Regions from separate parts of the Citrobacter sp. CFNIH10 genome, predicted to be linked through region 1. Evidence: predicted binding sites of a transcription regulator. Region 1 holds the regulator's gene; the other holds the start of a gene.
What was found. Region 1 encodes LexA, which represses DNA repair genes until DNA is damaged. Its sites were predicted from a motif close to TNCTGTATGTACATACAGNA; they were not measured.
Positions count from the first base shown of each region.

Region 1 (11,279 bases):
CGAAAACGCGTGCGCCAGTCTTGATCTTCATATCTGCCATCCTTTTGGTGATGTGCTCGTGGTAAGACTTCAGTGGTTCAACGTGACTCAGTCTCCTTATTTGACATCCTCTTTCCATCCTCCTTACCCCTACGCCCCACCCGCTCTTTATGTGATCTGTGTTGCAGAAATATGAGTAATGCGTACTGGCGCACATAAAAACAGACTCATTTTTGCGGGGAACATCACGAAATTACGCGATGTCCCCCGGCCAGGGTCTCAGACTTCCTTCCCTCATCCTCCCGACTCCTCCCCCATAAAAAAGCTGGGGGGTGGAGGATTCACGCTCGCAGTGAATCCCGCATAGTCGGGCCATCATGAATGTTGCTGTCAATGACAGGTTGTAACGAAGGGAGAAGGCATGGCGAGCGTACAGCTGCGAAATGTAACGAAAGCCTGGGGTGATGTGGTGGTATCGAAAGATATCAATCTCGACATTCACGAAGGGGAATTCGTGGTGTTTGTTGGACCGTCAGGCTGCGGCAAATCGACCCTGCTCCGTATGATTGCCGGACTTGAAACGATTACCAGCGGAGACCTCTATATTGGGGAAACCCGCATGAACGATATCCCCCCTGCGGAACGTGGCGTCGGGATGGTCTTCCAGTCCTACGCGCTCTACCCCCATTTATCCGTTGCCGAAAATATGTCGTTTGGCCTGAAACTGGCGGGCGCGAAAAAAGAGGTAATGAATCAGCGTGTTAACCAGGTTGCCGAAGTGCTGCAACTGGCGCATCTGCTGGAGCGTAAACCGAAAGCCCTTTCAGGGGGACAGCGCCAGCGCGTGGCGATTGGCCGTACGCTGGTGGCGGAACCGCGTGTGTTCCTGCTCGATGAACCCCTCTCCAACCTTGATGCCGCGCTGCGCGTGCAGATGCGTATCGAAATCTCCCGTCTGCATAAACGCCTGGGTCGCACGATGATCTACGTCACCCACGATCAGGTCGAAGCGATGACGCTGGCCGACAAAATCGTGGTGCTGGATGCCGGTCGCGTCGCGCAGATTGGCAAGCCGCTGGAACTGTATCACTACCCGGCAGACCGCTTCGTCGCAGGCTTTATTGGTTCACCGAAGATGAACTTCCTGCCGGTGAAAGTCACCGCAACCGCCATCGACCAGGTGCAAGTGGAACTGCCGAACCGTCAGCACGTCTGGCTACCGGTCGACAGCCGTGATGTGCAGGTCGGCGTAAATATGTCGTTAGGTATTCGTCCGGAGCATTTGCTGCCCAGTGATATCGCCGATGTCACGCTGGAAGGCGAGGTTCAGGTCGTCGAACAGCTTGGTCACGAAACACAGATTCATATTCAGATCCCCGCCATTCGTCAAAACCTGGTGTACCGCCAGAACGACGTGGTGTTGGTAGAAGAGGGCGCCACATTCGCTATTGGCCTGCCGCCAGAGCGTTGTCATCTGTTCCGTGAAGATGGCACCGCATGTCGTCGGTTGCATAAAGAGCCCGGTGTTTAAGGTGTCCCATTAAAAAAAAGCGCAAAACCCTACGGTGAAGCGTGCAAAGAAAAGCAATGATCTCAGGAGATAGAATGATGATTACTCTGCGCAAACTCCCCCTGGCGGTTGCCGTCGCAGCAGGCATTATGTCTGTTCAGGCAATGGCAGTGGATTTCCATGGTTATGCTCGTTCCGGTATCGGCTGGACGGGTAGTGGCGGCGAACAACAATGTTTCCAGGCAACCGGTGCTCAAAGTAAATACCGTCTTGGCAACGAATGTGAAACGTACGCGGAACTTAAACTGGGCCAGGAAGTCTGGAAAGAGGGCGATAAGAGCTTCTATTTTGACACCAACGTTGCCTACTCCGTGGCACAGCAGAATGACTGGGAAGCCACCGACCCGGCATTCCGTGAAGCGAACGTACAGGGTAAAAACCTGATCGACTGGCTGCCTGGCTCCACCATCTGGGCAGGTAAGCGCTTCTATCAGCGTCATGACGTTCACATGATCGACTTCTACTACTGGGATATTTCAGGTCCTGGCGCCGGTATCGAAAATATCGATCTTGGCTTCGGTAAACTGTCTCTGGCCGCCACCCGTTCTCAGGAAGCCGGCGGCTCTTACATCTTCAGCAGCAATGATATCTATGACCGTTACAAAGACACGGCGAACGACGTTTTCGACGTGCGTTTAGCCGGTCTGGAAACGAACCCGGACGGCGTGCTGGAACTGGGTGTTGACTACGGTCGTGCGAACAAAACTGACGGTTACAGCTATGCCGACGGTGCCACTAAAGACGGCTGGATGTTCACCGCTGAACACACGCAAAGCATGCTGAAAGGCTACAACAAGTTTGTCGTTCAGTACGCTACCGACGCAATGACGACTCAGGGTAAAGGGATCCCGCAGGGCTCCTTCACGGGTAACAACTACAACCCAGATACGGAAATTGGCGTCGTTAACAACGAAATCAACAACAACGGTAGTCTGGTGCGTATCCTCGACCACGGTGCAATCTCTCTGGGCGACCGTTGGGACCTGATGTACGTCGGTATGTATCAGGATATCGACCGTGACGATAACAACGGTTCAACCTGGTATACCGTCGGTGTGCGTCCGATGTTCAAATGGACACCGATCATGAGCACCCTGATGGAAATCGGCTACGACAACGTGAAGTCTCAGCGTACCGACGACACCAACAACCAGTACAAAATTACCCTGGCGCAACAGTGGCAGGCTGGCGACAGCATCTGGTCCCGCCCGGCTATCCGTGTCTTCGCGACCTACGCGAAGTGGGATGAGAAATGGGGTTACGACAACGGCATTGCCTACAGCGATACCAGCGCGCGCACCTACAGCCGTGGCGACAACGATGAGTGGTCCTTCGGTGCTCAGATGGAAATCTGGTGGTAATCCGGCACTAACCTGACGTAGCGAGGGGCGTAAGCCCCTCTGTTTCTCGCGGTTTAGCGCGCTATTGCCTGGCCACCGCTGAACCCACGCTTTCTGAGGTGATAACAATGAAAATGAAGAAAAGTCTCGTCGCCCTTTGTTTATCCGCAGGGTTAGTTGCCAGTGCGCCGGGCATCAGCCTGGCTGACGTGAATTACGTTCCACAGAATACCAGCGCCGCACCGACGATTCCGACGGCGGCACTCCAGCAGTTAACCTGGACGCCGGTTGACCAGTCCAACACGCAAACCACACAGCTTTCGACCGGCGGTCAGCGTCTTGATGTCGCGGGCATCTCCGGTCCGGTTGCCGCTTACAGCGTACCGGCGAACATAGGGGAGCTAAACATAACGCTCACCAGCGAAGTGAACAAACAAACCAGCGTCTTCGCGCCCAACGTCCTGATTCTCGATCAGAACATGACGCCTTCTGCGTTCTTCCCCAGCAGCTATTTCACCTACCAGGAACCGGGCGTGATGAGCGCGGATCGTCTGGAAGGGGTGATGCGCCTGACGCCAGCGCTGGGCCAGCAGAAGCTTTATGTTCTGGTCTTTACGACCGAGAAAGATCTCCAGCAGACCACCAAACTGCTCGATCCAGCGAAAGCCTACGCCAAAGGCGTGGGTAACTCGGTGCCGGATATTCCGGATCCGATCGCCCGCCATACCACCGACGGTCTGCTGAAGCTGAAAGTGAAAACCAGCAGCAGTTCCAGCGTGCTGGTGGGGCCATTGTTTGGTTCTTCCGGCCCGGGTCCGGTGACGGTGGGCAATACCGCTGCACCTGCGCCAACCTATGCTGCACCTGCTTCCGCGCCGGTGGTTGCACCTGCGCCCGCGAAGAAAAGCGAGCCGATGTTGAACGACACCGAAAGCTACTTTAACAAAGCGATTAAAGACGCCGTCGCGAAAGGTGACGTTGATAAAGCGCTGAAACTGCTTGATGAAGCTGAACGTCTGGGATCAACATCTGCCCGTTCCACCTTTATCAGCAGTGTAAAAGGCAAGGGGTAATTTCTCCCCACATTGCTGATTTGCAACAACTGGTGCGTCAACTGGCGCACCTTTTTTTTAGCATTTCCTGCGACTTGTTACGTTTCTGTTGCGTAACAGATCACTTAATTATGTTTCCATCTTCCGTAAGCGCTTTTCTGCGATACAATGCCTTTCAGTTATGAAACGGAGAGTCAGGCATGTCACACCCCGCGTTAACGCAACTGCGTGCGCTGCGCTATTTTGAAGAGATTCCCGCCCTGGATCCAGAACAGCTCGACTGGCTGCTACTGGAAGATTCCATGACAAAACGTTTTGAACAACAGGGAAAACGGGTCACTGTGACCCTGATCAGGGAGGGATTTGTCGGTCAAAATGAGGTGGTGGAAGAGCTGACGCGACTGCCAAAAGAATCCCGCTACTGGCTGCGTGAAATCCTGCTCTGTGCCGATGATGAACCCTGGCTGGCTGGACGCACCGTGGTGCCTGAATCCACGCTGTCCGGCCCCGAACTGGCCTTACAACACTTAGGCAAAACCCCGCTGGGGCGTTATCTGTTTACATCATCGACGTTGACCCGAGATTTTATTGAGATTGGTTGTGATGCCGGACTGTGGGGACGTCGTTCCCGCCTGCGACTGAGCGGTAAGCCGCTAATGCTGACCGAACTGTTTTTACCTGCATCGCCGTTGTACTAAGAGGAAAATAAAATGGAGTGGAGTCTGACGCAAAATAAGCTGCTGGCGTTTCACCGCTTGATGCGTACGGATAAGCCCATCGGCGCCTTACTGCTGCTCTGGCCGACGCTATGGGCTCTGTGGGTAGCGACCCCTGGCGTCCCTCAAGGGTGGATCCTGGCGGTGTTTGTCGCCGGGGTCTGGCTGATGCGTGCCGCCGGATGCGTGGTTAATGACTATGCCGATCGAAAATTTGACGGACACGTAAAACGCACGGCGAACCGCCCACTGCCCAGCGGCGCGGTGACGGAAAAAGAGGCCCGGACGCTGTTTGTGGTGCTGGTACTGCTCGCTTTTCTGTTGGTATTAACGCTCAACACCATGACCATATTGCTGTCGGTTGCAGCACTGGCGCTGGCGTGGGTCTATCCGTTTATGAAGCGCTACACCCACCTGCCGCAGGTGGTGCTGGGGGCGGCGTTTGGCTGGTCGATCCCGATGGCCTTCGCGGCGGTGAGTGAGTCGGTACCCTTGAGCTGCTGGCTGATGTTCCTGGCCAATATCTTGTGGGCGGTGGCCTACGACACGCAGTACGCGATGGTTGACCGCGATGACGATCTGAAAATCGGCATTAAATCGACGGCCATTCTGTTTGGCGAACATGACAAGCTGATTATCGGTATCTTGCAGGTGGCGGTGCTGGCGCTGATGGCGCTGATTGGCTGGCTGAACGGTCTGGGGCTGGGTTATTACTGGTCTGTGCTGGTCGCGGGCGCGCTGTTTGTTTATCAACAGAAACTGATTGCCAGCCGCGAACGCGAGGCCTGCTTTAAAGCATTCATGAACAATAACTACGTCGGGCTGGTGTTGTTTATCGGTCTGGCAATGAGCTACTGGCACTCATAAAGCATCTTGCCCGGTGGCGCTGCGCTTATCGGGCCTACTAAACCGTAAGCCGATGTAGGCCGGATCAGGCGGAACGCCGCCATCCGGCAATCTAACATAAAAAAGCCGGTCATCTTGACCGGCTTTTTCTTTACTCGCTCTGCGTCGCGCTTTCGATGGTGAGGCGTACATCCGACGTGATGAGTTCCGCCAACATCTGATACACCTTCATCGTTTCGCCCGGCTCCGCATCGCCGGTATCGCTGATGTAACCCTCGTCACGCAGAGTCAGCACCAGTGAGCTGAACACCGCCTTGTCGAAGAATTCCGGCGCGTTAATACCGTGCAGCACGGACAGACGCTGCGCCACGGTGCGGCTTTCTTTCTCCAGCGTCCCGCGGTTGATCGACGGGTTAGCGCTCAGCAGCCAGAAGGTGATGGCATAACGCTGCAGCGTTTCGCGCGCACCCGCGGCCAGCAGTTGCAGCGTACGGGAATGAGCCGGATTGATATGCAGTTCATCATCCTGAACGGTAATCAGCCCCTGACGCTGCATTTCAGCCGTCAGCGCATCAATCACGTCTGCCAACTCATCGCGCTCCCAGCGCAGGAACAGCTCGGCTTTCAGCATCGGGTAGAGCACGTCAACGTGTTGCAGCAACGCTTCGCGGGAAATATGACGATGCTGGGTGACGATCGCCGCCATCAGTGACGGTAGCACCAGCATATGCGCGATGTTATTGCGATAGTAGGTCATCAGGACCGCCTGCTCGCGCGGCAGAATGATGATATCGCCAATGGTATCCTTCTCGACTTCGAATTTGTTCATCTGCAACGCGTGATCGATAAGATCGCTGGCGTTGACAGACGGCACGGTCGAATCAGAGGAATACGGCACGTTGCGCATCAGATCCAGGTAACAGTTGAGCTGCTCGGTCAATTGTTCGCGGGTCAGCGAACGCTGGCGAGACGCTAACAGCGCGGTGCAGCACAGGTTCATGGCGTTCGCCGCACCCGCATTGTTAATACGCACCATCAGCTCCGCCGCAATCCCGTTTACCGTCGGCGTCAGCCAGGCTGGACGCACGGCTTCGATCGGATCGATAGACTCGCGCCACTCCGGCACGTGGTGATTCAGGTAGGTCATCAATGGCATTGGCTCGCCAAAGTTGACGTAGCCCTGACCGAGATTACGCAGCTTGCTCAGGCCACGCAGCATCTGCGGCAGGCTCTCTTTCTCTTTGGTCGCGCCGCGCAGCTCTTTGGCATAGGTTCCCACTTCCATCACGTGCTCGTAACCGATGTAAATCGGCACCAGGGTGATCGGACGGGTGCCGCCGCGCAGCATCGCCTGGATGGTCATCGACAGCGTGCCAGTTTTTGGGTCCAGCAAACGGCCGGTACGGGAACGACCACCTTCGACAAAGTATTCAACCGAGTAGCCGCGGCTGAACAGTTCGCCCAGATACTCACGGAAAACCGTGGAATAGAGCTTATTGCCCTTAAAGGTACGACGAATAAAGAACGCGCCCAGGCGGCGGAAGATCGGGCCTGCCGGCCAGAAGTTCAGGTTGATACCTGCAGCGATGTGCGGCGGCACCAGCCCCTGGTGATAGAGCACGTAGGAGAGCAGCAGGTAGTCCATGTGGCTGCGGTGGCAGGGAACATAAACAATTTCGTGCCCGTCGTGCGCCAGTTGGCGAACGCGTTCTGCGTTGTGAACGTTAATCCCCTGATACAGCCTGTTCCAGGTGAAGCCCAGAATACGGTCGGTCAGGCGAATCATCTCGTAAGAGAAGTTGGCGGCGATCTCTTCCATCAGCGCAATGGCGTTTTGCTGCGCCTTTTCATGGGAGATTTTCTTGCTGCGCGCTTCGTCTTCCACCGCGCGGGCAATCGCTTTGGAGGCCAGCAGCTTGTTGAAGAGATCCTGACGCGCAGGTAGACGCGGCCCCACCGCGGCCAGGCGCTGACGGGCGAAGTGCATACGCGCCACGCGAGCCAGTTTCTGCGCAATGGTTTTATCCGTGCCGTGCTCATCGGCCATTCGGCGCAGAGAGACGGAAGGCGAGAAGCGGACAAAGCTGTCGCGGCCAAGCCAGGAGACGGCAAAGAATTTCTGAATGCCATTAAGCATGCGCAGCGGCGGGTTAACCTCGCCCTTTTCACGACCCGGAGAACGTCCAAACATCACCGACACCGGCACCATTTGCACATCCAGATCCGGATTGCTGCGATGCAGGTCGAGATAGTTATGGAACAGCTTGATGGACTCTTCTTTCGGCGTGTAATAGGTGAAGACACGCGGTCCGCCGTGAATGAACACATAGCGCGGCAACTGTGTGCCATCGATCTCCAGCGGTTCTAACGGGTCGGGGAGATCGTGCGCCAGACATTGCGCGCGCAGCGTCAGCAAGTCCGCTTTGGAGTTGTACGGCAAAACGTACATAATTGGGCGAGAGGTGTTGAGTCCCAATTCCGGGGCAGGATCTGCCGGAATAGACTTGCTTTTTACCAGTACACTTAATGGTAAATTCAGTATTTTGTAGTAAATTCGTGGCCAGCCGGACATAAACGATGTAAAGCCTCTGGTTAATAATGCAATTGCGTTGCAAGGATATCAGAAAGTCATGTGAATTTCTGGTCTATCCCGTCATACTTCGCGCCGCGTTGCCCTAACTCGAATTACATGAGTTAACAAGACAATGTCATTGACGCCAATAATGCAAAAAGGTTCTTTTAATGGCTAATAATACCACTGGATTCACCCGAATTATCAAAGCTGCAGGCTATTCCTGGAAAGGTTTTCGCGCCGCGTGGATTAACGAGGCCGCGTTCCGTCAGGAAAGCGTGGCGGCGCTGCTGGCCGTGGCTATCGCCTGCTGGCTGGACGTGGATGCCATTACGCGCGTTCTGCTGATAGGCTCTGTCATGCTGGTCATGATTGTTGAAATCCTGAACAGCGCCATCGAGGCGGTAGTGGACCGTATCGGCTCTGATTATCACGAACTTTCTGGTCGCGCAAAAGATATGGGGTCGGCGGCGGTACTGCTTTCTATCATTGTGGCGCTGATCACCTGGGGACTCCTGTTGTGGCCACATTTTCGCTAACGTTTTTCGACCCTGATTCCATAACCGGCTAAATCTGCTGTCGAATGTGTAGTTTGTGGTTCCAAAATCACCTTTAGCTGTATATACTCACAGCATAACTGTATATACACCCAGGGGGCGGAATGAAAGCGTTAACGGCCAGGCAACAAGAGGTGTTTGATCTCATTCGGGATCACATCAGCCAGACAGGTATGCCACCGACGCGTGCGGAGATCGCACAGCGTTTGGGGTTCCGTTCCCCAAACGCGGCTGAAGAACACCTGAAGGCGCTGGCACGTAAAGGGGCGATTGAAATCGTCTCCGGTGCTTCTCGCGGCATTCGACTGCTGCAGGAAGAAGAGGAAGGGTTACCGCTCATCGGTCGCGTTGCGGCGGGCGAGCCGCTGCTGGCGCAGCAGCACATTGAAGGCCATTATCAGGTGGATCCATCTTTGTTTAAGCCGAACGCCGATTTCCTGCTGCGCGTCAGCGGAATGTCGATGAAAGACATCGGCATTATGGATGGCGATCTGCTGGCGGTACACAAAACCCAGGACGTGCGTAACGGTCAGGTGGTTGTAGCGCGTATCGACGATGAAGTGACGGTCAAGCGCCTGAAAAAACAGGGCAATAAAGTTGAACTGCTGCCCGAAAACAGCGAATTTAAACCAATCCTGGTTGACCTTCGCGAACAGAATTTTACCATCGAAGGACTGGCCGTTGGCGTCATCCGTAATGGTGAATGGCTGTAGTACTTCTTTAGGCCGGATAAGGCGTTTACGTCGTTATCCGGCACTCTCACCACTCTCGTTATGACCTCTTCTCAGGCTCGTCTCCATGCCTTTTTTTGCTTCTGCTGACAAAGCACTCTGGCGCCTCGCCTTACCGATGATTTTCTCCAATATCACCGTTCCGCTGCTGGGACTGGTGGATACGGCGGTCATTGGTCACCTGGACAGCCCCGTCTATCTCGGCGGTGTGGCAGTAGGCGCAACCGCAACCAGCTTTCTGTTTATGCTACTGCTCTTCTTACGGATGAGCACTACCGGGCTGACGGCGCAGGCATTCGGCGCGAAGAATCCTCAGGCGCTGGCGAGGGCTCTGGTGCAACCGCTGGTCCTGGCTTTGGGCGCAGGGACATTAATTGCTATCTTCCGCACGCCGATTATCGACCTGGCGCTACACATTGTCGGCGGCAGCGAAGCGGTGCTGGAACAGGCGAGGCGATTCCTGGCCATTCGCTGGCTGAGCGCGCCGGCGTCACTGGCGAATCTGGTTCTGCTCGGTTGGTTACTGGGCGTGCAATACGCGCGTGCGCCGGTGATCCTGCTGATTGTCGGCAATATCCTGAACATTGTGCTCGACCTCTGGCTGGTAATGGGGCTGCATATGAACGTGCAGGGGGCCGCACTGGCGACGGTGATTGCGGAATATGCGACGTTGCTGATCGGTTTGTTGATGGTGCGTAAGGTCTTGCACTTGCGGGGCGTCTCTCTCGTCATACTCAGGCAGGCCTGGCGCGGCAACTTTCGTCGTCTTCTGGCGCTTAATCGCGACATCATGCTGCGTTCGCTGCTGCTGCAACTCTGTTTTGGTGCCATTACCGTGCTGGGGGCCAGACTGGGTAGCGATATCATCGCCGTTAACGCCGTGTTGATGACGTTGCTGACGTTTACGGCCTATGCGCTGGATGGCTTTGCCTACGCCGTGGAGGCGCATTCCGGTCAGGCCTATGGCGCCCGCGATGGCAGTCAGTTGCTGGAGGTCTGGCGCGCGGCGTGCCGTCAGTCAGGTATTGTCGCACTGCTGTTCTCAGTGGTTTATCTGCTCGCGGGCGAACAGATCGTCGCGCTGCTGACATCACTCCCGCAAATCCAGCAACTGGCCGATCGCTATCTGCTCTGGCAAGTGATTTTGCCGTTGGTCGGCGTCTGGTGCTATCTGCTGGATGGTATGTTTATCGGTGCAACGCGGGCGGCTGAAATGCGTAACAGTATGGCGGTCGCGGCTGCCGGGTTTGCGCTGACCTTGCTGACCCTCCCCGTGTTGGGGAATCACGGTTTGTGGCTGGCGCTGGCGGTTTTCCTGGCGCTGCGCGGACTGTCATTAGCCTGGATCTGGCGGCGCCACTGGCGGAATGGGACCTGGTTTTCGGCTTCGTGATGGTTAAAGATTCTGAATAGTGAATTGAACCCAGAATCTCTGACTACACTTAATCTCACGTCCAGCAGAAAACGAACGCAGTTGGGCGGTTTACTCTCACTATTCACAGCCTAATAAAGAGGACTTTATGATGAATAAAGACGAAGCCGGCGGTAACTGGAAACAATTTAAAGGTAAAGTGAAAGAGCAGTGGGGCAAACTGACCGATGACGATATGACAGTCATTGAAGGTAAGCGTGATCAACTGGTCGGTAAGATTCAGGAACGTTATGGTTACGAGAAAGACCAGGCGGAGAAAGAGGTCGATAGCTGGGAAAAACGCAACGACTATCGGTGGTAAGCTACCCTCATACCCGTGAGTACAAGGATGTAAGCCCCTCTGTTTGCTTCGGGCGGCATAGCATGCCGCCCACTTCATTAACGGGGTTTCTTTTTAACCTGAATCGAATGATCGTGCTGACACTCGCCAGGGTGACGGCAGGCTTCCACTTCCACGCAGGCTGAGCATAATCCGTGTGCTTCA
Region 1 is NZ_CP026216.1:1,715,274-1,726,552, forward strand. It holds gene malE (maltose/maltodextrin ABC transporter substrate-binding protein MalE) at 1-31, opposite strand, end outside; gene malK (maltose/maltodextrin ABC transporter ATP-binding protein MalK) at 401-1,510, shown strand; gene C2U53_RS11655 (maltoporin) at 1,585-2,910, shown strand; gene malM (maltose operon protein MalM) at 3,018-3,962, shown strand; gene ubiC (chorismate lyase) at 4,142-4,639, shown strand; gene ubiA (4-hydroxybenzoate octaprenyltransferase) at 4,652-5,524, shown strand; gene plsB (glycerol-3-phosphate 1-O-acyltransferase PlsB) at 5,655-8,075, opposite strand; gene C2U53_RS11680 (diacylglycerol kinase) at 8,246-8,614, shown strand; gene lexA (transcriptional repressor LexA) at 8,737-9,345, shown strand; gene dinF (MATE family efflux transporter DinF) at 9,431-10,756, shown strand; gene C2U53_RS11695 (CsbD family protein) at 10,887-11,096, shown strand; gene zur (zinc uptake transcriptional repressor Zur) at 11,174-11,279, opposite strand, start outside.

Region 2 (11,279 bases), on a different replicon from region 1:
TATACAGCTGTTCCTGGTTTCAGATTTGCTGAGCGACGGTGGATCAGAATGAAAGTCTCTTTACCTTTTTTGGTGATGCTGTGGTCAAGGTACCCAATATCCTGCAACTGCTTGAGGGCCAGTTTAATGATACGGTTCTGTTCCTTTACCGGAGAGAGCAATGAGAGCCTGTCTCGTATTCGTTTGAAAGATATGGGGACTGGGTTCGTAGGCAGGCTTTCGATGAAAGTATACAGGGCCTGAGCTGCTTCCTTTCGGGTTAAAGCGTTTATCGGTTTATGTCGTAGCAGAACAGTGTAATCAGTTTGGTAGAGTTCCCATAGTCGCTGATCAGCTTCAAGTTCCACCTGGTCGTTTGCAAAATCCAGTTCACCTGTCTTAAGCAAACCTGTTACGGAAACTTTTTGAAGGCCCTCTGAGTCGCTACGGGTAAAGGTAATGGTCTTGCCACGTATCCTGGTCAAAGCTTCTGAAATACTTTTTCTAAGACGGGAATCGAATCTCTTAGACTCAAAGCGGCACATTCCAGCAAACTCATGAAAAGTAAGCTTAATGCTGTTGGTTTTTAAACCGTACTTACTGAAAGCTTCTATGATACCGACCCATACCTTGAAGTCGATGGCCATACTCAACCGTTCACCGGTTATACGAATATCGTCGTACCCCTCCCGCCTTGAGAATTCCAGATCCTTGAGAACAGAGGTCGCATCGATTGATGTTCTGGTGCCCTTTGCAGGCCTGCTTGAAGGAACAAAAACATTTAATCTCATCAGGGCTACAGGCTGAACTGTGGCCTTACTTGTGACGGTGAGTTTATTGTTAACACTTTCACAATCTGGACCTATAACCTCGCCGATATAAACATTCTCATTCATATAGTTATATCCATTCATAGCATATGATCGATATGTGCCTAAATATTAACTATTTCCCGTTTCGACACACCTTTCTTCCCGATTCTACCCACCCTTACCCCGTTTTGACACACCTTTTTCCCGCTTCAGAACACCTTTTTCCCACTACGACACACCTGAAATCGCTACGAAGCCCGTAAACAAAGGTTTTGCCGCTAAAGGGATCAGTTTGGATCTATTTGGATAACTAAGGGTAAGTTATTGGATCTACTCAAAGGATATGTGGATAACTCATTATGGAATCTATAGAACTTAAGTGCGTAAGGTGCTTTAAAAGGCTTCAGCTCCCCTGGTGCTTCCTCGCTCACTCGCGGGCTTCGCCCTGTCGTTCGGCTGCGGCGAGCACTGCTGGCTCTCTCTGAAAGGCAAAATTTAACCGATCCTCGCAACGGGGATATCTCTCCAGCGAGTGGTGTACGCAGGGGAGAGCATATCGCGTTTCATTTGCCAGGATGGCGCAATTCCTCTACCGGCAAACCATACTTTACCCAGCCCTGAGTTGTTGATCCCGTCCAGAACCCTCATCAGCTCAGCACTGTGAGGGCGTGGCGGGCGTTCGTCAAACAGCTGCAGCTGCGAAACGCCGGAGCCGGTGAAGTCATTCAGCATAACTCCGGCTTTGGCATACCGGTGCCCATCCCTCCAGATACGCTCCAGAGCCATTGTGGCGGCTGCAATGATGTCCCTGGTGTCCTGAGTGGGTGTAAGCAGTTTTTCCGTAGCCACGTTGCCGTAGTAAGGCTCTTTAATGGCGAACGGAGACGTTTTGATGAAAACGGAAATATGCCGGCAATACTGGTGCTCTTTACGCAGTTTTTCAGAGGCCCGCTCTGCGTGCTGACAGATAGCCTGACGGAGTGACTCGTACTCCGTGATCTTCACGCCAAAACTGCGGCTGCAGACAATTTGCTGTTTCGTCGGAGGGGCTTCCTCAAGCGAAAGGCAGCTTTCCCCGTTCAGTTCCCGTACCGTTCGCTCAAGGACCACAGAAAAATTTTTGCGGATGAAGGCCGGGTTCGTCAGAGCCAGATCGAGCGCGGTTTTTATGCCCAGCACATTTAGCTTGCGTGCAATACGGTTACCCACCCCCCAGATTTCTTCAACCGGCTGCAGTGAAAGCAGTTTCCGCGTCCTTTGCGGATTTCCCCTGGTCAGCGCGAGTACGCCACGAAACTGTTTCCACTCTTTTGAGGCCCACTGGGCTGATTTTGCGAGGGTTTTCGTTGGTCCGGCGCCCACGCCAATGGTCAGGCGGGTACAGTCATACACGTGCTGACGCAGCTGCCGGCCGAAGTCCTCAAGCCCCATACAGTGCTCCACGCCGGTCAGGTCGAGGAACATCTCATCAATGGAATACTGTTCCACCCTGGGGGCCAGTTCCTCCAGGCAGTTCATCACGCGCGCCGACATCGAGGCGTAAAGTTCATAATTACTTGAAAACGCATATATTTTTTCCGGGTACCTTTCGTTTTTTATCTGAAACCACGGAGTTCCCATTTTGATCCAGGGCTTCGCCTCGGCACTGCGAGCGATTACGTTCCCGTCGTTGTTGCTCAGGACGACTATCGGCTTTCCTTTCAAATCCGGGCGGAAAACACGTTCACAGCTGGCATAGAAGCTGTTCACATCGGCCAGGGCAAACATCAGTACATCTCCCTCGGGCGGTGGATGATATGCGTGACAACGCCAAAGATATCCAGCTCGTCGGGATCAGGATAAATCGGCGACCAGGAGGCATTCATGGGCTGCAGCGTCAGTCGCGGCGTCAGCAGAAGCCGTTTCACCGTAAACTCCCCCTGTACGCTGGCGACAACGATATCGCCGTGCCGCGGCTTTTCAGCACTGTCCACAACCAGCAGATCGCCATTGTACAGACTGCCGTCGGCCATGCTGTCTCCGCTGGCACGCAGGTAGTACGTCGCGCTCGGATGCCGTATGCAGTAATCATGGAGATCCAGATCGGACTCGACATAGTCAGCAGCAGGGCTGGGAAAACCGCAGCTGGCCAGATCGGCAAACAATGGATGGGCCTGTGGCGGGAGTTCTTTCCCGGTGCTGAAAAGTTGTAGTTTCATCTTTCCTCCTGACACTCTAATTTTTACTGGTTATGCATACAGTATATTTAACAGCGTGACGATAATCCAGATCGCATGCCTTAAGAACATTTTGAGTAAATAAAGGTGTTCAAAATGCTTATATTAATCATTTTGATATTTTTGTATTGCTCATATTGAGAAATGTTACTTTGTTTTTTTCATCTTGCTCTTATAATTGGTATCAAAATGAGTGTAATTAACGGAGCATATTGATGAATATTTACTGCGATGATGGTTCAACTAATGTTAAGCTGGCATGGTTTGAAGGAGATGAGCTTCAGACCCGGGTTTCTGCGAACTCCTTCCGGCATGGCTGGAAAGTGGCGGAATTCAGTGCGGCAACGTTCAACTATCAGGTGGGTACGCTGAAATACACCTGGGACAGCGTCAGCCGGGATGCCATCCCGACAACAAACGTGGAATATCAGTACGGTGATCTCAACCTGCTGGCCGTGCATCATGCGCTGCTGAACAGCGGACTGGAGCCGCAGCCGGTGAGCCTGACCGTGACGCTGCCCCTGAGTGAGTATTACGACGGGGACTGCCAGCGGAACGAGGAGAACATACGACGCAAACGGGAAAACCTGATGCGTGAGCTGGTTCTGAATAAGGGCAGGGCGTTTACCGTAACGGACGTGAAGGTGATGCCGGAATCACTACCGGCGGCGTTCTCCCGTCTCGCGGAGCTGAAGCCCGGCCCCGCTGAGACCACCCTGATTATCGATCTCGGTGGCACCACGCTCGATGCCGGTGTGATTGTCGGCCAGTTTGATGATATCAGTGCGGTGCACGGTAATCCGTCTGTCGGCGTGTCACAGGTCACCCGCGCAGCTGCAGGCGCGCTGCGGGCGGCAGACAGCGAAACCAGCGCCCTCATCGCTGACACTATCATCCGCAACCGCAATGATCGTCAGTATCTGCAGCGTGTGATCAACGATGCCGGTAAAATCGACGAGGTTCGGAACAAAATAACAGAGGCGATCACTTCCCTGGGGGCGCGTGTCACCAGTGAGCTGACGGCCTTCAGGAACGTTAACCGGGTATTCCTGGTCGGGGGAGGGGCTTCCCTCATAGAAGAAGCTATCCGTCAGGCCTGGCCTCTGGCTCCTGACCGTATCGAGGTTATAGGCGATCCGCAGATGGCGCTGGCCAGGGAGATTGCCCTTTACAATAAAGAGGACTAAACGTGCCGGACGGCCAGTATTCTTTCTATCTGCACAGCGACGATCGCACCGACATCGCGGCAATGGCAACCATCAACACCATCTCACAGCCCCTGCGCGGTGAGTTCATCCGTACCGCCGCCACCGCCGGGGCGGTGGTATACCAGGTGGATGCCCGTTTACCGGCGCTGATCCCGGTGTTCTTTGCCGGGCAACTGAGCGCTGTCCGCTTTTGCGCCGTGATGGCCCTGGTCTCCGGAACCTGGTCCTCACTCACCGGCCTTCCGGATGAGCCCGAAAATGGTGGGGCTGCTCTGCCCGTGTCACCGGAGACGGAATACCAGCGCCGGCGTTACACCCTGACGCTTCAGAATGGCCGGAGTGGGGAACGGGTGGAAAGTGTGCTGACGGAAGCGTCATCCCGTCTGCGTGGGGATCTGCTGAGAAACCTGATTATCACCGGTCTTGCCCTCCACACGACGGCGCCGGAACTGCCGCGCCTGCTGGCCAGTATGCCGGTACCGCCCACCTCGGTCAGTGAGCTGCAGGCTCTGGTTCAGCAGATGGCCGGCACCGCTGACGTGAACAGGGCTGCAGCTGCAGTACCGGATACGCCGGCAGCATCTGCCGCGCCGGTGTCCGGGGCGGATACCCGGGAAATAAAGAAAAATATGCGGCGTGCATTCGGTGACTAACAGTACGAATCACATCCACTACTATACCGATTTCAAATGACTGACATCCCCAGGGAGGTTCTCATGTCACCAGGATTCAGAAATGTTCTCCGTCTCGCCCGCATTCCCGTCGACAGCAGTGAACCGGTGCGCAGAAAATTTGGCAGCCGGCTGATTGGCATTGTGACGGTATGTCTGCTTCCGCTTCTGGTTTTCGACGTTCCGCAGTGGGTTTTCATTTTGTCGCAGGTCATCTGGGGGGCGGGCGTCTATATTGGCCTGTCACTGGCCGGGGATAAATCCCTGAACCGCTGATATAAACTTTCCGGTTGTTCAAAAAAAGAACAGGCGTGGTGGCGTCTGTTCTCCCGCGCTTCTCCGTCGTTTGCCTTCAGGTTATCCACAATCTTAAGCCCCGGATTTGTGGACAGGTATGCCGGTAATTCCCCGTTCGCCTGGAGTTAACGCCAGCCTGCCGCCCGCTGCCAGTGTCTCGCGTCCGGTCTGGTACGGGACGGGCGGTTTTTCCGCTCCGGCCCGGCGTCGTTGAGAGTGTGCGCCAGTCCCTCGCCCTTTTAAGGAACGCCCTTCAAGCCGCTTTCGCGGCATATCCTTGCCGTCCAAAAGACGGACGGCTGCGGTATTCCACGGTCGGCCTGACCCGTGACCGGACGCGATGAACAGGCAGCGTGCGGTAGGGAACGGTATCGCGGTGATGCCTCCTGCCCCCTCAGACTACAGGAGTGCTGCCATGTCCAGATTCATTCTCGGGAACTGTATTGATGTGATGCGCGGATTCCCCGACCGTGCCGTGGACCTTATTGTGACCGATCCGCCTTACCTCGTCGGTTTTAAGGACCGTCAGTGCAGACAGATTGCCGGGGATGTGACGGACGAATGGCTGCAACCGGCCACGCTGGAGATGTACCGCGTCCTTAAAAAAGACGCACTGATGGTGAGCTTCTACAGCTGGAACCGTGTGGACCGCTTTATGGCCGCGTGGAAGGCGGCAGGATTCTATGCCGTGGGCCAGCTTGTGTTCACCAAAAACTATGCCTCCAACCGTCGTAACGCCAGGGCCCGACGCGGATTTGTGGACTACTGCCATGAAGGGGCTTATGTCCTTGCCAAAGGCCGCCCCGTGCCGCCCCTTAAACCGCTGCCGGATGTGCTGCCCTTCCCGTATACCGGTAATACCCTGCATCCGACGCAGAAACCAGTGGAGGCGCTACAGCCGCTGATTGAGTCATTCAGCGCTCCGGGCGCGATTGTTCTCGACCCGTTTGCCGGAAGCGGTTCGACCTGCGTCGCTGCATACCGTGCCGGACGCCGCTATATCGGCATCGAAATGCTGGCGCAGTACCACCGGGCCGGAACCGAACGACTGGACGCCATGCACCGGGCCGTAAATACCCCGGCGGCGAACGATGAATGGCTCCCGGAGGCCGCGTAATGAATTACGACGGACACGAAGCCCTGCGCCGCGATATGGCCGGGCTGGCGAACAATCTTTGCGACCTGAAAACCACCCTGAAAGTGCTGGAAGACACGTACCACTACCGGTACGACGGACTGGCGGAACGGCTTGCCGGTATCAGTCTGCGACGTCTCAGCGTCCTGATGGATGAGGCGTTCAATATTGCACTGATGCTCGATGAAAGCTTTCTGGATTGAGGAGAGAACATGTACGGAACCCGTGAAGATCTTTGCAGGATGCTGAATGAGCAATATCCCGCAGAAACCCCGCTGAACCTGATTATCTGGACCCCGGCGGATATTGAAGCACTGGCTGACGGGATGGAATATTCCTTTTCAGAACATGACGTAAGGGCAGTACTGGAACGCATGGACACTATACCGGAAGAACAACGGCTTGAGTCGGGCGTGTCAGCCGGCCTGGTGATGGCACTGATAGACCAGGTGAAAGAGAACGGGCAGAGGGTGACTGTGCCGGTTGACCTGCTTGAAACCCTGCTGATTACCGCCGAACAGGCATTGTGGGACAGGGAATGGACCGCACGGGATCGCAACCTCCCGGTGCCGGAAAGCGTAATGCGCCGCCTGGCGGATACAGCAAAAGTGCGGGCATTACTGAAAAGCTGACAGCAGATCGCCCCGCCACGCGGCGGGGTGATATAACCCGGACAGAGACGATAATGATGAAAAAAGAAACCCTTAACACGCTTATTCTGCGTCACGGCGACCGGATGCTGCGCCAGGCTGGCTGGCCCGACACTGTTGATATGGCGCCCGTCGCCCCCGAAACCGTACCCGGCTGGCTTGCCGCCTGCGGCTCTCTCAGTGGCGTGGAAATCCTCACGCTTACGGAACAGCTTTGTCAGCCGCTGACGTATGGCCGGGCAGCGTTGTTGCTCGCCAGCGCCCGGCGGCTGGCGGGAACCCCGGCTCGTCTGCATCTCTTTCCGGTGCAGGCATATCCGCATCCGGAGCGGCTGGCTGACTGTCAGGTTATCCGCCTGCCTTACGCTCAGGAGTGGCTGACAGCGGCGGAATGTGACGATCTGCTGGCCTTCCTGAAAGCCTCCCTCACGCAGATATCGGAAATCGTCCACCGGGATACGAAGCGCATCGCCGCCGCGCTTACGCCGTCCGTCAATCCCCGTCTGATGGACAGGCGGATCGGTGACTGGCGCTTGCTGGCCGTTGAGTATGATCATGATAACTGCCTGGACGAAGACGAAACCGACAGGCTGGATCAGGTCCTCGATGCCATTCTTATTCGCGATGCGCGATTCTGCCCGGTCCTGCTCACCCTGGTTAACGAGCGGGAGGAAACTATCAGGAGCGCAGGGGTTATCGCTGATCAGCTGCGTTTTACGGACACTCCGGTCCGGCGCTGGTTTGATCGCCGGGTTTTAAGGGAAATGGTGAGAGAGGCCCGCGCCAGCAGAACTCAGGAGTGACAGCCCGGAGCGTCAGGGGAGGGGGACCCTCCCTTGTCAGCCTGCCGGCACAGGAGGTGTGGTGCGATAAGGATGTCGCCGTGCCGGCTCCGCGTCCACCCGGCCCGGTTTCCGGGCCTTTTGGGTGAACACAACCCTCTGTTATCGCCGTGCCGTGTGCTGGCTGTGCCGTGCCTTCACTTTAGCCCGACAGCCGCAGAGGCTGGAGTTCGCTGGCGCCGCCATCCCCGGATAAGGCAGTCGCCGGCTTGCCGTTGCCGCCGGCTCCGCTTCACCCGGCCCCATCCCTCCGGTCCGTGGCCTTATTACTGCGTCTGTCGCGTTGCGACATCTGCTTCCGCTTTTCTCCCGGTGGTCGAAAAACGGGGGAGAGAAACCCTGTATTCAACCTCCTGCATCGCGACGGGTAGTGCCGTGCCTTCACTTTAGCCCGGCCGCTGCAGATGCAAGGGTGCGCTGACGCCGCCATCCTCGCCCGGTCGCAGGTTTTTTATGATGCTCGCCGTTCTTCCCGTCGTTTTCTCGCTCAGGTTTCGCTCGAAAACCGTCCAGACCAGCTTCGCGCTATATCTGCGCTGCGGCCTCCGGTGTCGCCCCTGCATCTTCCGCTTTTCGCCGGGCTGTCGTGTCGGCACGGCACAACCCGGTGCCGCAGTCTATGTGATTACGGAGGTTTATCCATGCAGTATGTGAATACATGCCCGGTCCTGAATGTTGAGGAGTCCGACCGCCTGTCTTTTATGCCGTACCTGTTCGGCACGGATTTCATGCTCGCGGAATTACAGGTGTACGCTCTGGCCAAAAAATGGATGCCCGGCTATGAGGGCGGCTTCTGGCATTTTATTCGCCTGCCGGAGGGGGGCGGCTACATGATGCCGGATTGTGGCCGGGTACATCTGGTCAGTAGCGAAAACTGGTTTGATCGCACTGTCAGCGCCGACGCGGCGGGCATTATTCTGACCAGCCTGGCGATTAATCGCCGTCTGGCGGCCCATCATGACAGCAGTAACCCGGCGCTGACCCGCCTTTATATGCTGCGTGATGCCCAGCTCTGGAATCACATCACCTTTCACCCCGAATGCAGTGCTATTTACGCCGCGCTGGACTGATTAACGACCGGGGCGGTTACACCGCCCCGCAGGGAGACAAAAATGACTTCATCAGTAACCGTTCCGGCCGTCTACGTGGGCACATATCACCAGTACAACGGCGGCAGTATTTTTGGCAAATGGTTTGATTTAACCGACTTCGACGACGAAGACGAATTTTATGACGCCTGCCGGGCGTTGCATGCCGCCGAGGATGACCCCGAGTTTATGTTTCAGGACTGGGAAGGGATCCCGTCTCAGTTTGCCTCTGAATCCTCTGTTAAGTGGGCGTTTATCGAGGCATTCCGGCAGGCTCAGGACGAAGGACGCGCTGCCGCGTTTGTGGCCTGGGCGGACTATACCGGCGAGTGCGACTATGACGCCTTTGATGAGGCGTATTGTGGCGAGGCTGAAAGCGAGGAGGATTTTGCTTATGGCTTTGTGGAGGATCACGGCCTGTTAAACGAGGTGCCTGAATCCCTGCGCGTCTATTTCGATTATGAGGCTTACGCGCGGGATCTGTTCAGCAGCGTCTATGTCTTCCATGAAGGCTATGTATTCAGCAACTGATTACTATCCGGCGGGGAAGCCCGCCGGTTAAGGAGAAAGCACATGAAACTTGCACCACAAAGCCGCGATATCCTGCGACAGTACAAAGCCCTGATTAATGCCCGCCGCCGCGATGCCGGTCAGCGGGAACTGACCACTGCGCAGGTGATGGATGAAATCTGCGAATACATGACCTGTCAGTGCGCCGTCTATATTGGCGGCCATTTCATTCTTCAGGGGGGAAAGGCACGATAAATCACAGGGCAGGGGGGAACCTCTGCCGCTTCCGGCCGCGCGAAAACCCGGGCAGGCTGCGCCTGCCGGAGAGAGACGTCGCCGCGCCTCCGGCGCCGCGCACTCTCCTCTCCGTTGTCAGTCGCTGTTGCCCCGGAATTCGCGTATTATCAGGGATATCTTCCTGTAAAGCAGACCGGTGATGCATATGTCAAAGTGGAATATCGCCTCTTTTTCAAAGGAGGTGCAGGATAAAGTTGCCGTCGATAAGGTGGCTGCTGCTGTTGCCTGGCAGGAGCGCATGAACAAGCCCGTCGTGCCGGAACTTGTTGAACGGGAACAGCCTGAACACCTGCGCGAATATTTCCATGAACGGCTCCGCGTACATAGACTGAACAGTCAGCAGCTGCCGCGCGCAAATGCACCCGAATATAATAAACCGGGAGATGATCAGCAGAATTGATTTTCTTACTCAGTGTTTCCAGGGAGGGTAATCTGTGCGTATGTCTCTGATGTTTGCTGCCGTGACGCTTTTAACCGGTATTAACCTGTTTTTTATTCCGTTTCAGCCTGTTCCGGCTCTGTGGGGGGCTATTCTGGCCGTTGCTTTTGTTCTGATTAATGTCGTGGCGGATAAGCTGCGCCTCTGGAGTGGTATTGCGTGGATTATCGTTGCCGGCATCATCATAACGCTGATGCTGAAGGGGAAAGAGCCGGGTGACGAATTTCGTGTCCTGATCACCGTTTTCGCTTTCCTGGCTTCAATCTGGTATAGCGTTGCGCAGTTCAGGAAGGAAAATAAGCTCCGTTCCTGACGCCCCGTCTGGTATGCCGCCGGTTTATCATGGCTTCTTTCCGGCGGCATGAAAAACATATTCTCTCCAGCCTGCATCTTTACGTTTCCGGCTTGCTCCCTGCTGTCTGTCTGCTTTCTCTTCTTCTTCCTGCTGTGATGTCTCTTTTTAACCCTTAAAGGCTTTAAAAGCACACCCATACTGGACACCTTCGGCTCCCGGCCAGCTGCGCTGTCCAGTCGTCGAGCCACACTCCGCTAACCGCGAAAAGATGCGGTAAACTCCGCCGAACCCGCTACGCGGTTTCGGGCCTGGCGGCTAGTGTCTGATGTCTGAAGTCAAGGTCAACGGCAGCGCTTGCTGCGACCGTTCCGGCCGCGCCGCTTTCACCGTGCCGGCGATAAAGCTGCCGGCACTCTGCAGGGCAACGCCGTTTCGCGCCCGCGCTCTTCGTCGTTGCGGCGGGTGCCTGCTCCTTCCCCCTGGCGCCGTATCACCCGTTTGAGTCCATTCGCCGGGGCTGAGACAAGCACAGTCGCCATCATCCGTCCAGGGTAAATGGCACGCGGTAAACCGCGCCCTGGACAGCTGCCGTCGCCCGTGCTCGTTTACGCCCTTGCGGCGAACGGCTCTCAAACGGGTGAAGGTTATATCCAGGGGGCAGGTTCAGCAGGTCCCCGCACAAAGTCAAAACCGCGGCCCCGGCAACTCAACGGGTGATGGTTTTAAAAGGCAAAACAACAGATTAAGGAGATTCATTATGGCAACACGTGGCGTCAATAAAGTCATTCTTGTCGGTTATCTCGGACAAGATCCCGAAGTTCGTTATCTGCCTTCCGGTGG
Region 2 is NZ_CP026212.1:43,017-54,295, reverse strand. It holds gene C2U53_RS01235 (RepB family plasmid replication initiator protein) at 1-875, opposite strand, end outside; gene C2U53_RS01230 (Y-family DNA polymerase) at 1,287-2,558, opposite strand; gene umuD (translesion error-prone DNA polymerase V autoproteolytic subunit) at 2,558-2,989, opposite strand; gene parM (plasmid segregation protein ParM domain-containing protein) at 3,223-4,194, shown strand; gene C2U53_RS01215 (plasmid partitioning/stability family protein) at 4,197-4,868, shown strand; gene C2U53_RS01210 (hypothetical protein) at 4,932-5,162, shown strand; partial or broken gene C2U53_RS01205 (hypothetical protein) at 5,358-5,527, shown strand; gene C2U53_RS01200 (DNA methylase) at 5,599-6,300, shown strand; gene C2U53_RS01195 (hypothetical protein) at 6,300-6,521, shown strand; gene C2U53_RS01190 (DUF1380 domain-containing protein) at 6,531-6,950, shown strand; gene C2U53_RS01185 (hypothetical protein) at 7,004-7,771, shown strand; gene C2U53_RS30080 (antirestriction protein) at 8,452-8,880, shown strand; gene C2U53_RS01175 (antirestriction protein ArdA) at 8,923-9,429, shown strand; gene C2U53_RS01170 (hypothetical protein) at 9,472-9,663, shown strand; gene C2U53_RS01165 (DNA polymerase III subunit theta) at 9,851-10,105, shown strand; gene C2U53_RS01160 (hypothetical protein) at 10,140-10,457, shown strand; gene ssb (single-stranded DNA-binding protein) at 11,197-11,279, shown strand, end outside.
Region 2: umuD (translesion error-prone DNA polymerase V autoproteolytic subunit) is a predicted target of LexA. The motif match lies at 3,014-3,033, and genes of this name have one in related genera.